3 regions of the Shewanella denitrificans OS217 genome follow, and region 3 is predicted to be linked to each of the others. Evidence: predicted binding sites of a transcription regulator. Region 3 holds the regulator's gene; each other region holds the start of a gene.
What was found. Region 3 encodes sigma-54, which starts transcription at its own class of promoters, with help from an activator protein. Its sites were predicted from a motif close to GTTGGCACGNNNNTNGNNT; they were not measured.
Positions count from the first base shown of each region.

Region 1: a site for sigma-54 is predicted at 3,712-3,730, ahead of SDEN_RS06755 (FlgO family outer membrane protein). Genes of this name have one in related genera too.
Region 2: a site for sigma-54 is predicted at 993-1,011, ahead of flgB (flagellar basal body rod protein FlgB). Genes of this name have one in related genera too.

Region 1 is NC_007954.1:1,514,600-1,519,202, forward strand. It holds gene SDEN_RS06735 (WbqC family protein) at 1-162, shown strand, start outside; gene SDEN_RS06740 (putative sugar O-methyltransferase) at 245-1,309, shown strand; tRNA gene SDEN_RS06745 (tRNA-Arg) at 1,727-1,803, opposite strand; gene SDEN_RS06750 (flagellar assembly protein FlgT) at 2,047-3,261, opposite strand; gene SDEN_RS06755 (FlgO family outer membrane protein) at 3,838-4,518, shown strand; gene SDEN_RS06760 (LPP20 family lipoprotein) at 4,521-4,603, shown strand, end outside.
Region 2 is NC_007954.1:1,522,630-1,527,232, forward strand. It holds gene SDEN_RS06785 (CheR family methyltransferase) at 50-889, shown strand; gene flgB (flagellar basal body rod protein FlgB) at 1,045-1,443, shown strand; gene flgC (flagellar basal body rod protein FlgC) at 1,446-1,862, shown strand; gene flgD (flagellar hook assembly protein FlgD) at 1,887-2,678, shown strand; gene flgE (flagellar hook protein FlgE) at 2,759-4,126, shown strand; gene flgF (flagellar basal-body rod protein FlgF) at 4,322-4,603, shown strand, end outside.
Region 3 is NC_007954.1:558,867-563,469, forward strand. It holds gene SDEN_RS02555 (HPr family phosphocarrier protein) at 1-188, opposite strand, end outside; gene rapZ (RNase adapter RapZ) at 210-1,064, opposite strand; gene ptsN (PTS IIA-like nitrogen regulatory protein PtsN) at 1,061-1,504, opposite strand; gene hpf (ribosome hibernation promoting factor) at 1,507-1,794, opposite strand; gene SDEN_RS02575 (RNA polymerase factor sigma-54) at 1,821-3,302, opposite strand; gene lptB (LPS export ABC transporter ATP-binding protein) at 3,389-4,120, opposite strand; gene lptA (lipopolysaccharide transport periplasmic protein LptA) at 4,117-4,603, opposite strand, start outside.

The DNA of each region.
Region 1 (4,603 bases), 960 kb from region 3:
TATCATCAGTTTGTACATCCACAATATACACAGGTATATGATGGTTTCATCTCGCACCTTAGCATCATAGACGCCTTATTTAATTTAGGGCCCCAAAACACGGTGACATTAATTCGCCAATTTCGACAAGCACCAATTAATTACACAAGCCTTCCAAGATGAAGTCACTTATCTTGTCGTGTGAGGGCTTATCGGTGTTGTTTAGGGCGTTGAGAATAGTGATAATATTTAAGGAAACCTAATTATGTGGAAAGAGTTAGTCGAGTCTATTTCTAATGATATGGATAATGTTGATGAGTGTTTCCGTCCTACGCACTTTTGGCGAATGGGGGCAGAGTATTTACAACAAGATTTGGATACTTATGGCATCACCAAGTTCAGATCATTACCTAGTACATTAGGTTATTTTGTACCGACATATTTATTCAATGGCATGATCACAGAGCCGAAAAAGTATGCTGAGCTTGCTAGCCGCTGCCAAGATATTGTTGTTACGCCTAAAGCTAAACTCTTTATGACAGATTTTCTTTCTGGTGAAAGTCAAGCCAGGGCAGACTTTAGGGTCTATCTTGCGAGTCAATCAAATCGTGCACCTTACACTGAACACTTTTCGGAATCTAAAGTGGGTGAACCGGTAGAGCATTTTGAATTCGAAGGGCGCAACTACAGCCGATCAAGTTTAAATTATTTGTTAGGGATAAATTTTTTAAAACAGCACATCTCTGATTTATCGGTAAAAACAGTGGTTGAAATTGGTGGTGGTTTTGGTTCATTAGGTGAAATTTTATTAAGTGATGAGCGTAATGACACTTTTTATATTAATGTAGATATTCCTCCTACATGCATATTTTCAACTTTTTATCTTCAGTCCGTTTTTGGCCAGAGTCATGTTGCGGACTATAGTGTGCTATCAAAACAAGCTTTGGTTATTGATGACCTTAGAAGCAAGCATAAAGCCGCCATTATGTGTCCATGGCAATTGCCTAGCTTGGAAGGAAAGATCGATTTATTCGTTAATTTTATCTCTTTTCAAGAAATGGAGCCTGATATAGTTGAGAATTATTTGAGCGAAATAGACAGGTTACAAAGTACTTACATACTCTTAAGAAACTTGAGGGAAGGAAAGCAGCTTGCGCACGATGATTCACAGGTCGGTGTTAAAAAAGCAATAAAATCAGATGACTATGATAAGTTCTTACCTGATTATGAGTTGCTGGCAACCAATGTGCTGCCTTTTGGCTATCAAACCATAGATGGATTTCACTCAGAGCTACGCCTTTATCGGCGTAAACAACCTAAACTCGGATGAAAATATGAATAAATATCATTAAAATAGTAAAAAATCCAAATATTTACATTCAAACTTAAACTTTGCGCTGACAACAAGAATAACTCAGTTAGCGGTGCAAAGAACTATTTGATATGTATTTATTATCCAGAGGAGAAGTTAAGTAACAATTAGCCATCTTAATTGCTTAACATCGCACACTCTAGGTTTTTCCAATTCAATACTTGTTCAGCTAAGATGTTAGATAATGATTATAGAATAATATAGATGATTGGTTTGATTTCACAAAGAGAAGTAAGATGTTTACATTTGCTTGAAAAATCTACATGAACTGAATATTTCTGATTTAAATTCAAGTGCTGCGGCAGTGCTTATTATCGAATGTAATGTCCCGTTTTATATTCGATAATAGCTTAGGGTATTTTAATTTAGTAAGAATGGTGTCCCAGGCAGGATTCGAACCTGCGACCTATCCCTTAGGAGGGGATTGCGCTATCCAGCTGTGCCACTGGGACTTTGGAGGCCATTATATAAAAATATCAGCAAAAAGATACGAGCTTTAAGCAAAAAAAGTGATAACTGATTAAAACTTAAGCTCAATGTGGTTTTGATATCTCGATTGACAGCTTATCTGAGATTTTTGTTGTTTAATAGTTATCAAACTAGCCATGCATACACATTACTGTGAACATGGCTATTGTGAAGGCGCATTTGCTCAGGGCTAATGATTAGCGCCTTAGATTATGGCCAGCGTAAGGCTATAGTTTAAGGGCAATATCTTGTAGCTGAATATTATCAGCAGCGCCCATGCCAACTATGGCCGCAGTGGCTGTGTCTTCCGACACTTGATCAATAGTGATACTGGTTTGGCTCTGGGTTGCTATGGTTCTCATGTTGTTGAGCCTGTCAGGGATGTTCTGCTGCAGGATAATTTGAAATTTATCACCGGTTTGCACACCATTTTTGCGGCCAAGGTTAATAATAATCCTTTCTCCTTGGCGAGCGATGATCTGCCCCAGTAGCGGGCGGCAACTTAGCTCCTCATCCAGTGACAGGCTACTTTCTTGAAAAAGTTGGATCATGCTTTGTCCATAAGCGGAATCCCAGAAATGCTGACTACTAGGGGAAACCGTTTCCTGAAGCTCAAATTCCCACGGAGCAGTGTCTGAAAAGGATTTACTCCAGACGATTTCGCCACTGATCCCATGGTACAAGGTAAGTTTAAAGCTGAATTGCCTAATGGCGGGTTCAGACACAAAGCCTAAATAGGAACTACGGCCTTCTTGCAATGAAATATCTAAAATCTCAGGTTGGAGTAAGTACTGACTGTCGGTGATTTCACCCAACCATGTCGGGATCCGGTAGCCTTTAAAATTCGATAAAGTATTAGCTTGGTCGAGTTTCTCATTGGCGTGAATTCGCATAAAGCTATAATTTGATTGAGCATTGATAACATTGCCTAATTTTTGAGATACAGCTTGCTCAAATTTCGCGAGCTGACCATACCTAAGTTGAGATCTGTCGGCGATTAATGCCTGTGGCAAGATGATGGCGGCTTTTAAGGTTTGCTTTTGACACTGGGCATTGGTTTCTTGATCTGAAAGCTCAAGGGCTAGCACTACAGTAAGAATATTATTTCTGACTGACTCACTGACCAAGACGATGTTATCGGCTACGCCCATTCTTTGCATAGAGAAAGAATCCTGAGTCAATCTGCCTTGTTCTATTTTTTGCTCGCTGTTGAAATTAACCCCTGCTTTTAAGCTAGCGTAATTTAAGGCCTGACTTATGGCATCTTCCCGAGCCTTGTCAAAATCATCATTTACAATACGGGCTTTGCCAGTGACCTCAATTTGCTCGCTATAAGCTTGAGTGATAAATATCAAACTACAAAGGCTGACTAAGGCAAGAGTAATATGACGCTTAAGTGGCTTAAGTTTGCGTTGAGAAAAGTTGAATTCCTGTGCTTTCATGTTGAAGCCTCGTGCATGACCATTAATGTGTATTGCTGCTGTGTATGCTTGCTGCATAAATATTGCATCATGAATACTTTAGGCACTTAAATGTAAAATGAATAGCAGACTAGCCGTTCAGTTTTAGCGCTAAGCATTATGACGAAATAGTGACTCTTAATGCAGCTTAAGTATCTTACAAGCAATTTTTACGCCAAAAAAATATTTTCCCTGTTCACGTTAGAGGCTAACGGCTTCACTCATCTTATCCATAAAGATCGGCCTACTTGAGCCGATAAAGAGTCAATATCATAGAAGTTAACACTCACATTCTAGGCTAACTATAGCAAGAGCCGATATCAGATAGCTTAATCCAGATGTAAGCTAGATTAGAGTTCATATTCAATGACCCTAAGTATTAGGTTCTGTTACTGGGTTGAGTTAGATTGTTTTTTCTAGCCAACAAGTTATTTTGGCTTGAAAATTGCTTGTTAAAATTAGTTTTTAGGCATATGTCTAAATTTTGCCGTTTGACTCAATGTCACTGAGATAAAGGGCAGGGCAATGAATACTCGTGTCATCCAAAGGAATTTGCTAATGCAAAAATTTACCGTGGTAACCATCATCTTGTTTTTAGGAGCCTGCGCGCGCCAACCGGCAGATCTCTCATTTAACAATCAGGGCCATGTTGTGAATCCAAACAATACAGAGCCGGTTGCCAAATTGAAGCTTTCCTATGACATCAATGAAGCTGGGTTGTCACCTAAGGGGCAAGTCAATGTGCTTGCTGAGAAGTTAGTGAATGAGCTTGTGGTACATAATGATGCGCTCAGAGCGGATCAGCCCCTACTTGTGACTACACCTGTGATGCTTAATAGTTTCGATAATACTAATGATCTTGGATTGCAATTACAGCAAGGCATGATTGCAGCATTTCATGCCCATGAATTTAACCTGGTGGATATGAATGTGGCTGAATCACTAAGATCCACTCAGCAAGGAGAATTTATATTGAGCCGGGACTGGCAACACCTACCTTCAGACTTACCAGTGTCACATGTGGTGGTATCGAGCATGAGTTTTACGCCAGAAGGATTAGTGGTGAATGCCAGAGTTGTGGATGTGAGTAATAATCGCGTCGTTTCAGCGGCGCAATCTTTTGCGTCGAATGTGACACTGTCTGGGTATTTGGTGCCATCGAATAAAATTATCTCCCGCGATGGCGTGCTCTATCGTCATGAAACAGAAGGTAAAGAAAGCTTAGGGGTGAGGAAATAACCATGAGATTAACTATTTTGCTTGTCTGCGTTTTATTATCCGCTTGTTCTTCTGGTGACAGGTATGTTCAATGGGAAACTGAAGC
Region 2 (4,603 bases), 960 kb from region 3:
CACAAATCAGTGGTTTATGAGTTTATTTTGGGCTCAAAATGATTAGGAAATGAATGTGACTGACAAAACGCTCGATGAAGCAGAATACAATCAATTTAGACTGTTTTTGGAACAGCACAGCGGCATAGTGTTGGGCGATAACAAGCAGTACTTAGTAAGAAGTCGCCTTGCGCCTTTGATGGGAAAGCATAATTTGCCTTCATTAACTGAAGTGGTTAAGCATTCCATGAAGCCTTCTGAAAGACAATTGCGTGCAGAAGTCATCGATGCCATGACCACAAATGAGACATTATGGTTTAGGGATAGGTATCCTTTCGAGCTCCTCAACAATGTGCTGTTACCTGAATACAGTAAATTAGGCCGACCTTTAAAAATTTGGTCCGCAGCGTGTTCATCGGGACAAGAGCCCTATTCGTTAGCCATGACAATTTTAGAATATCAGCAAAAGAAGCCGGGGGCATTAGCTGGAAGTGCCAGTATTCAAGCAACAGATTTATCACCAACTATGCTTGAACGTTGTAAAAATGCTGAATATGATGGTCTGGCCTTGGCTCGAGGTCTATCCGATGAACGCAAGCGTCAGTTTTTTGATCCTCTGCCTACGGGGAATATGAAGCTTAAAGATAATGTGAAACGTTTGGTGAATTTTCGCAGTCACAATTTGCTGGAAAGTTATACTTTACTGGGGAAGTTCGATATTATTTTTTGTCGTAATGTGCTCATTTATTTTGCCCCAGAGGCAAAGGCAAAAATTTTGCGGCAATTTGCTGCCGCTTTAAATCCCAGGGGCATTTTGTTTCTCGGTGCATCTGAGTCAATTGCTGGTCTGACAGAAGAGTTTGATATGGTGCGCTGTAATCCGGGTATTTATTATCAGAAGAAGACCTAGGATAGCTAAACTAGACAGTTTATAGCTTGACTCAACACAAAAAAACGCTGAATTATTCAGCGTTTTTTCATTTCATAAATAATAGGCACTTCAAGTTTAATATGTTGGCATGAGCCTTGCTTTGTTTTCATTAGTTAGCTGATGGAGGCAAAATTATGGCGATTAACTTCGAAAATGCATTAGGTGTACACCAATACTCTTTAGGGATCCGCTCACAACGAGCCGAAGTGCTATCGAGCAATATCGCCAATGCCAATACCCCTCACTATAAAGCTCAAGATGTCGACTTTGCGTCGGCGATGCAAAGTGCACGGTCACATCAGAAAGGCCTATCCATGAGTAATACCTCGGAAAAGCATTTTGATTTAACCAGCTTAACTCAACAACATATTAAGTACCGAGTGCCGAATCAACCTGATACAGGCGATGGCAACACGGTTGATATTCAAAAAGAGCAGTCTTCATTTATGCAAAATGCGTTGGAATACCAAATGTCTTTGGGATTTCTTGAAGGCAAATTCTCAGGCATGAGAAAAGCGCTGCGAGGTGATTAATCATGAGTTTATTTAATATTTTTGATGTTTCAGGATCGGGTATGGCGGCCCAGTCCATACGCTTGAATACCACGGCAAGTAATATCGCCAATGCGGATTCTGTTTCAAGCAGCGTAGATAAGACGTATCGAGCTCGGCACCCCATTTTTGAAGCTGAACTTAATAAGGCTCACGATCAACAAAATGGCACTAAAGGTGTCCAGGTTAGGGCTATCGTGGAAAGTGATAAACCTTTACTCAAGGAATATTCTCCAAGTCATCCTATGGCCGATGGTGATGGTTTCATCTACAAACCGAATGTGAATGTCATGGAAGAAATGGCTGATATGATTTCAGCATCTCGTTCATACCAAATGAATGTCCAAGTTGCCGATGCGACTAAAACCATGCTGCAGCAGACACTTAGGATGGGTAAATAATATGTTTATTCAAGGAGATAACCTATGAGCATAGTCAATCCGTCAAGTCAGTCATTGCCACAAGCGACGGCGAAATCTTCGACAATAGCCAACAACCCGCAAACGAGTGTTGCCTCGGCCGCGAATACAGAGTCGACCAAAACAGGGAATCCATTCCTTGATGGTATTCGTTTACCGACTGAGTCGGCCATACCTGAGGCGAAAGATCAGTCACTGACACAAAAAGACTTTTTTGCACTGTTAAGCCAACAGTTGTCAATGCAGGATCCATTTAAGCCGGTTGATAATGATCAGATGATCCAGCAGATGGCATCCTTCTCAACCGTAGACGGTATTACTAAGCTTAACGAAGAGATTTTAAATCTCACGAGTGTGACCAGCTCTAGTCAGGCATTACAAGCCTCTGGTCTTGTTGGTCGTAAAGTACTCATACCATCAGATACTGGTTACCTGTCTTCTGAAAGCCCGAGCATTAATGGTGTGATCAGTACGCCAGAAAAAATCAGTGACATCACTGTCAGGATTGAAGACTCCAAAGGTCAATTAATTCAAAGTTTTAAAGTGGACGGCAGTGCTGGTGGCAATGTCGATGTGTCATGGGATGGCTTAGATGCTGAAGGCTTGCCCGTTGCTGGCGGCGAATATCAGATTAAAGCCAGCGGAAAGGTAGATGGCAAGGCACAAGACTTACCCGTTTCTACTTATGCCCATGTCACCAGTGTTTCTCTGGGGACCGCGAGTTCAGGAGCAATATTAAACTTACGAGGGCTAGGTGGCATTAAACTTGCTGATGTTCTAGCAGTAACAGAAGCATAGTTTGGCGAGTTTTAATCGATAATACGCATGGTTATTATAAAAATGTCGTTAGTGGTACAGAATTAGGTAAGAGGTGAATTATGTCGTTTAACATTGCACTCAGTGGCATTGCTGCCGCGCAGAAAGACTTAAATACAACAGCAAATAATATTGCGAACGTTAACACTATCGGTTTTAAAGAGTCGCGAGCAGAATTTGCTGACGTTTATGCTAATTCTATTTTCTCTAATGGTAAGACAGCAGTGGGTGGCGGGGTAACCACGACCCAAGTGGCGCAGCAATTCTCTCAAGGCAGCCTGCAATTTACCAGTAATGCATTAGATTTGGCGATTAGTGGTGGTGGCTTTTTTGTCACTTCTGCCAATATCGATACCTCTCAAGATCAATCTTTTTCACGAGCTGGTGCATTTAAAGTTGATTCAAATAATTACATGGTGGACTCGGCAGGTAATTTTTTGCAAGCATTCCCAGTGGATGAAACTGGTAGCTCAACCTCAGTGAGCTTAACAACCACCAAACCTGTGAAAATACCTGATACTGCAGGTAGTCCGGTAAAAACAAGCTCTATTGGCATGCAGATGAATTTAAACTCAGGTGACAAGGTGTTAGATCCAGCAGCATTCGATCCAACAGATTCTAAAACATTCAATAAGTTAACGTCTGTAACTATGTTTGATTCATTAGGTGAATCTCATGTTATGACCAGCTACTTTGTGAAACCCACCAATGGCTCATATACAGGTGAAAGTAACTGGGTTGTCTTCTATGCTGTAGATGGTAAACAGGTTGACCTTGCTGGGACTGATGTTGGTACCTATCAGACAGATACCGATGGCGATCGTATCGCTGATACGCCACAGCTCGCTCAAACGGCTGGTGGCTGGCGTGGATCTGTGCTTAAGTTTAATGATGTAGGCGCCTATACTGGCAGCGATCCAGCAGTACTAACCACTGAGGCCTTAGGGTTACCTGGCGCAGGTATTTTAGGCCCAGGCGCCGATGGTACCCAAACACTGAGTATCGCGTTTAATAACCCCACTCAATACTCATCAAACTTTGAAGTGACAGAGCTTACCCAAAACGGCACTACAGTTGGCCGCTTAACTAACGTCTCCATTGGCTCCGATGGACTGGTGATCGCTAAGTACAGTAACGGCTCTACAGTGCCACTAGCTCGAGTAGCCTTAGTGCGTTTTGCCAACGAGCAAGGGTTGACTCAGGTGGGAAATACCTCTTGGAAAGCCAGCTTAGATTCAGGCCCGGCGCTTGCGGGTGAAGCTAATAGCGGCACATTTGGTAGCATTCGTTCATCAGCTTTAGAGCAGTCGAATGTTGATTTGACCACAGAGCTTGTAGATTTAATCTCTGCTCAGCGTAACTTTCAGGCGAACTCGAGAACCTTAGAAGTGAATAATACCTTGCAGCAAACCATACTGCAGATCCGCTAACCTTATTCAGAGGTTAACTTTAGGAGCGGCTCAGGACACTGAGTCGCTCTTTTTTTCTAATTGTCTTCTCATCTGCTCTCTGTAGCCAACCTCAGTTGTTATTTCTCTGCTTTCTTAATAAAACCTAAACTTGGCACAATGTTTGCTTTTATCTTGTTATCACCCTTTCACTGCAAAAACTTGACGGAGCAACAGATGGACAAATTTCTTTATGTTGCCATGAGCGGCGCTAAACAAAACATGAGCGCACTTGCGGTACGAGCCAATAACTTGGCCAACGCCAACACCGATGGTTTTAAGTCTGATTTAACTCAGGCCCGCTCTATGCAGGCCTTTGGTGAAGGTTTGCCCTCTCGTGTCTTTGCGATGACAGAAATAGCCACCTCAGATTTTAAAGCTGGCGCCCTGAAAACCACCGGCCGTGATCTTGATATCGCGGTCAAAGGTGATGGCTGGATAGCCGTACAGGCTCCCGAT
Region 3 (4,603 bases):
ATTTCCTTACCCATGGCGCTTTCTAGCATTAATAGCCCAAGCACACTGGCGGCGCTGGCTTGTTTATCACCCTGAAACAAACTGATTTCTGCCTCAAATTCAGATGCTAAAACAGCAAGCTTAGTGGCCGCTCTGGCATGAAGACCTAGCTTGTTGACTATGGTTATCTTGCGTTCGAGTCTAGGCATAGCGCAATTTCCCTGCTGGCATTAGGCTTTGACGTCACCTAATTCACGATGACGCGCGTTGACCACATGTTTGCCATTGGCAAAGCGTTTGGCGAGCTGATCGGCAATGTAGACAGATCTGTGCTGGCCACCCGTACAGCCTATGGCTATGGTTAAATAGCTGCGGTTATTACGCTCAAGGTGTGGCATCCAGGTTTCGAATAAGTTTTCAATCTGCCAAATTAATTTATGCACTAGGGGCTGGCGCGCTAAGAACTCTTGCACAGGGACATCGAGCCCTGTGAGTGGTCTCAGCTCGGTTTCCCAATGAGGATTTGGCAAGAAACGCACATCGAACATGAAATCGGCTTCGGTGGGCATGCCATGTTTAAAACCGAAGGATTCTATGTTGATCACCAGTTCCTTATCGACGCTGCCCAGTAAAATTTGCCTGACTTGATCGCTTAATTCATACACATTGAGTAAAGAGGTGTCTATGTGGTGATCGACCATCTTGGCGATAGGCTCAAGTAGGCGGCCCTCGAGTTTAATCGCCTCTTGCAGCGACATCTGGCTTCTCGATAGTGGGTGCAGTCTGCGGGTTTCGCTGAAGCGTTTAAGTAATACTTTGTCACTTGAATTTAAGAAGAAACTGCTGATTTCTGTTTCAGGAGGCAGTAGGGCCAGTTGCTGCTCGAGTACTTTGCCCTGCTCGGCAATATTACGCACATCGACACTGATGGCCACTAAGTCATTACTGCTCTTGAGTTGTGCCAGCAGGCTACCAATTAAAGGCAGTGGTAGGTTATCGACGCAGTAATAACCTAGGTCTTCCAATACCCTAAGGGCGACGGATTTTCCTGAGCCAGAACGCCCCGATACGATCACAAGTTTCATTGAGTTATTACCTGGTAAAGTTCGGCTGCATCTTGGGTTTTACGCAGCTGTTTTAAAATGTGTTTGTCCGATAGTTTTTCAGCCATGGCCGCTAAGGTGCTTAAATGCTGCTTACATTGATCCTCGGGTACCAATAAGGCAAATAGTAGATCAACAGGTTGCTTATCGATAGCATCGAATGCTATGGCTTCATCGCATTTGATAAATACGCCTATTGGTTGAGTGATATTGTCTAAACGGCCATGTGGTATCGCAATGCCATTCCCAATTCCTGTGCTGCCCATTTTTTCTCTGGCCACTAGGCTTTCGAAAACTGCTTGCGCAGAGAGGGGTGGGTACTGGGCAGCGACAAGTTCGCTGATGAGTTCCAGTACCTTTTTCTTACTGCCCGGTGTGGCACAGGTGGTGCATTCCGGCTGCAGTATGCTACAAAGTTCCATTGTTAGTGTTTTGTTAACTTCTCTTTGTGTTTAATGACCTGGCGATCGAGTTTATCGATCAGGATGTCTATGGCAGCGTACATGTCGGCATGCTCTGATGTTGCGAACACTTCTGTACCACTTAAGCTAATTCTTGCTTCAGCAATTTGCTGTAATTTCTCAACATTTAGCACCACATGGACATTATTGATCTGATCGTAGTGGCGTTCAAGTTTAGAAAATTTGCCGCTAATGTATTCGCGCAGTGATTCGGTTATCTCTATATGGTGCCCAGTTACATTGATCTGCATTACACATCCTCCAATAGCCTAGTAGGTTATAAACTCTTACGTTGGTTTGAGGGGGGGATGAGCATTGCTTCACGATATTTTGCTATCGTACGACGGGCAACATTAATCCCCTGTTCCGCCAGAAGTTGAGCCATTTTGCTATCGCTTAATGGCTTTTTCTGGTTTTCTGCGGCAACCAGCTTTTTAATGAAAGCGCGGATTGCGGTAGATGAGCATTCACCCCCATCATCGGTACTCACATGGCTTGAAAAGAAGTACTTGAGTTCAAACAAGCCTTTGGGGGTGTGCATGTATTTTTGGGTGGTAACACGAGAAATGGTCGACTCATGCATCTCAACGGCTTCTGCTATGTCATTGAGAACCATAGGTTTCATTGCTTCTTCACCAAACTCGAAGAACCCTTGTTGATATTGAACTATGCAATTAGCCACTTTGAGCAAGGTATCGTTACGGCTCTCTAAGCTTTTAATAAACCATTTGGCCTCTTGCAAATTACCACGAATAAATTGGCTATCGACTTGGCTCTTGCTGCTGCGAGCCATAGCGGCATACTGCTGATTCACGCTGATTTTTGGCATACAATCGGGATTGAGCTCAACCATCCAGCGGCCATTCTTCTTGAGTACAGTCACATCAGGGATCACGTATTCATCTTCATTATGGGCCACAATAAGCCCAGGCCTTGGATTTAAGGATTGGATTAAGGCGATGGCGTCCCTGAGTTCGTCTTCTTTAAGGCGAGTTTTACGCATTAACAATCTAAAATCGCGGCCTGCGATCAAGTCTAAATACTCATCGATGAGCATACGTGCATTGTTTAAATGAGGCACGTCGGCGGCATATTGGGCCAACTGGATCAACAAACACTCCCGCAGGTCTCTCGCGGCTATGCCCACAGGGTCGAAATGCTGTACTCGTTTTAATACGGCTTCGACTTCATCCAGTTCAACATCGCTGTTGCCCATGGCTTCGAGAATATCTTGGGTGGACTGAGTGAGATAACCGCGCTCATCGATGGCATCTATGATGGCGGTGGCGATGGCCCGATCGGTTTCAGAGAAGGGGGTGAGATTTTTTTGCCACTCTAGATGCTCGTATAAGCCTTCGGTGGTTTCCCCTTGAAAGGGCATATCATCGAAACTGCCACCACTGGCTGAACCTGAATTGGGCGCTGCGGTGAAGACTTCATCCCAGGTGGTATCCATGGGTAACTCATCGGGCATGGATTCCTTGGTTAAGGATTCTGCTGTGTCCACAGAGGAGGTGTCTTTCTCGACGCTGACTTGGCTATTGTCGCTGAAATCGGTATCACCTTGGATGTCATCTTTTTTAGGGGGTTTTTCTTGTGAGAACTCGTCTTCTAGTTCCAATAAGGGATTGGACTCAAGGGCTTGTTGAATTTCTTGCTGTAGCTCCAATGAAGAAAGTTGCAGCAGGCGAATCGCCTGTTGCAGCTGAGGGGTCATAGTCAGATGTTGACCCATTTTAAGTTGGAGTGACGCTTTCATTTACCGCATATCCCTAGTGTCTATTCCATGAGTGCGACAGATCTTGGTGGAGCATTATCTGTGCCCCTGAACGTCATTTTAATTAACTATAGCTTGAATTGTTCGCCTAAGTACACTGCCCGAACCTGCTGATTATCTAAGATTTCAGCAGGTGTGCCTTCGGCAATCAAATTGCCGTGGCTGACGATATAAGCGCGTTCGCAAACATCCAAGGTTTCCCTGACATTATGATCGGTAATCAATACGCCAAGGCCGCGACTCTTGAGCTGTTGGATTATTTTTTTTATATCTATAACTGAGATAGGGTCAACACCAGCGAAAGGCTCATCCAGAAGAATAAACTGGGGATCGGCGGCTAGTGCGCGGGCTATCTCAACCCGGCGACGTTCACCACCAGATAATGACATGCCTTGGCTGTCACGAATATGGGTAATGTGAAATTCTTCTAACAAATGCTCGAGTTGCTCCTCACGCTCGTCGTTTGATAACGACTTACGGGTCTGCAATACGGCCATGATGTTGTCTCTGACCGTGAGCTTGCGAAAAATACTGGCCTCTTGGGGCAAGTAACCTATGCCTTTACGGGCACGCAAATGCATGGGATCGCCGGTGAGATCGTCATCATCAATCAGAATGCGGCCCTTGTCGCTCTTAACTAAACCCACCACCATATAAAAGGTCGTGGTTTTGCCTGCACCATTGGGGCCCAGTAGACCGACAATTTGCCCCGTGCTAACGGATAAACTGACATCTTTTACCACCTGGCGATTCTTGTAACTCTTAGCAAGATTTTCAGCGGTCAACTTAGATTGGATCATTGCTCATCCTGCTTCTTAACTGGGATTTCAGGTAGGCTAGGTTTGATATTGCTATCCTGATAATTTTCAGGCTGAATAATGGTGATAACCCTGTCTTGTCCCTTACCCGTACTCTCTGCAATCAATTGCTGATCTTTGATATTGTAACGAATACTGTTACCTGTGACTTGGTTGCCGGCTTGATCTAACTTGGCTTCGCCTGTTAGCGTCAAGGTACGGGAAGCAAGATCGTAGCGGATCTCTTTAGCGCTAGCGGTACCTGTGCTGCCATCATCTAACTCTTGGCTAAAAGTCGCAGGATTTCCTATGGCCAACATCACTTTGCTTGGGCTCTTAGCCGTGCTAAATGCGCGCAGTTCATCGGCATGAATATTGATACTGCCTTGCACTACCTTAACTGGGCCAAAGAAGATAATTTGATTGTTCTTGATATCGGCTTTCTGGCTAACGGCTTCAACCTTAAGCTCTTGTTGTAAATCGCCT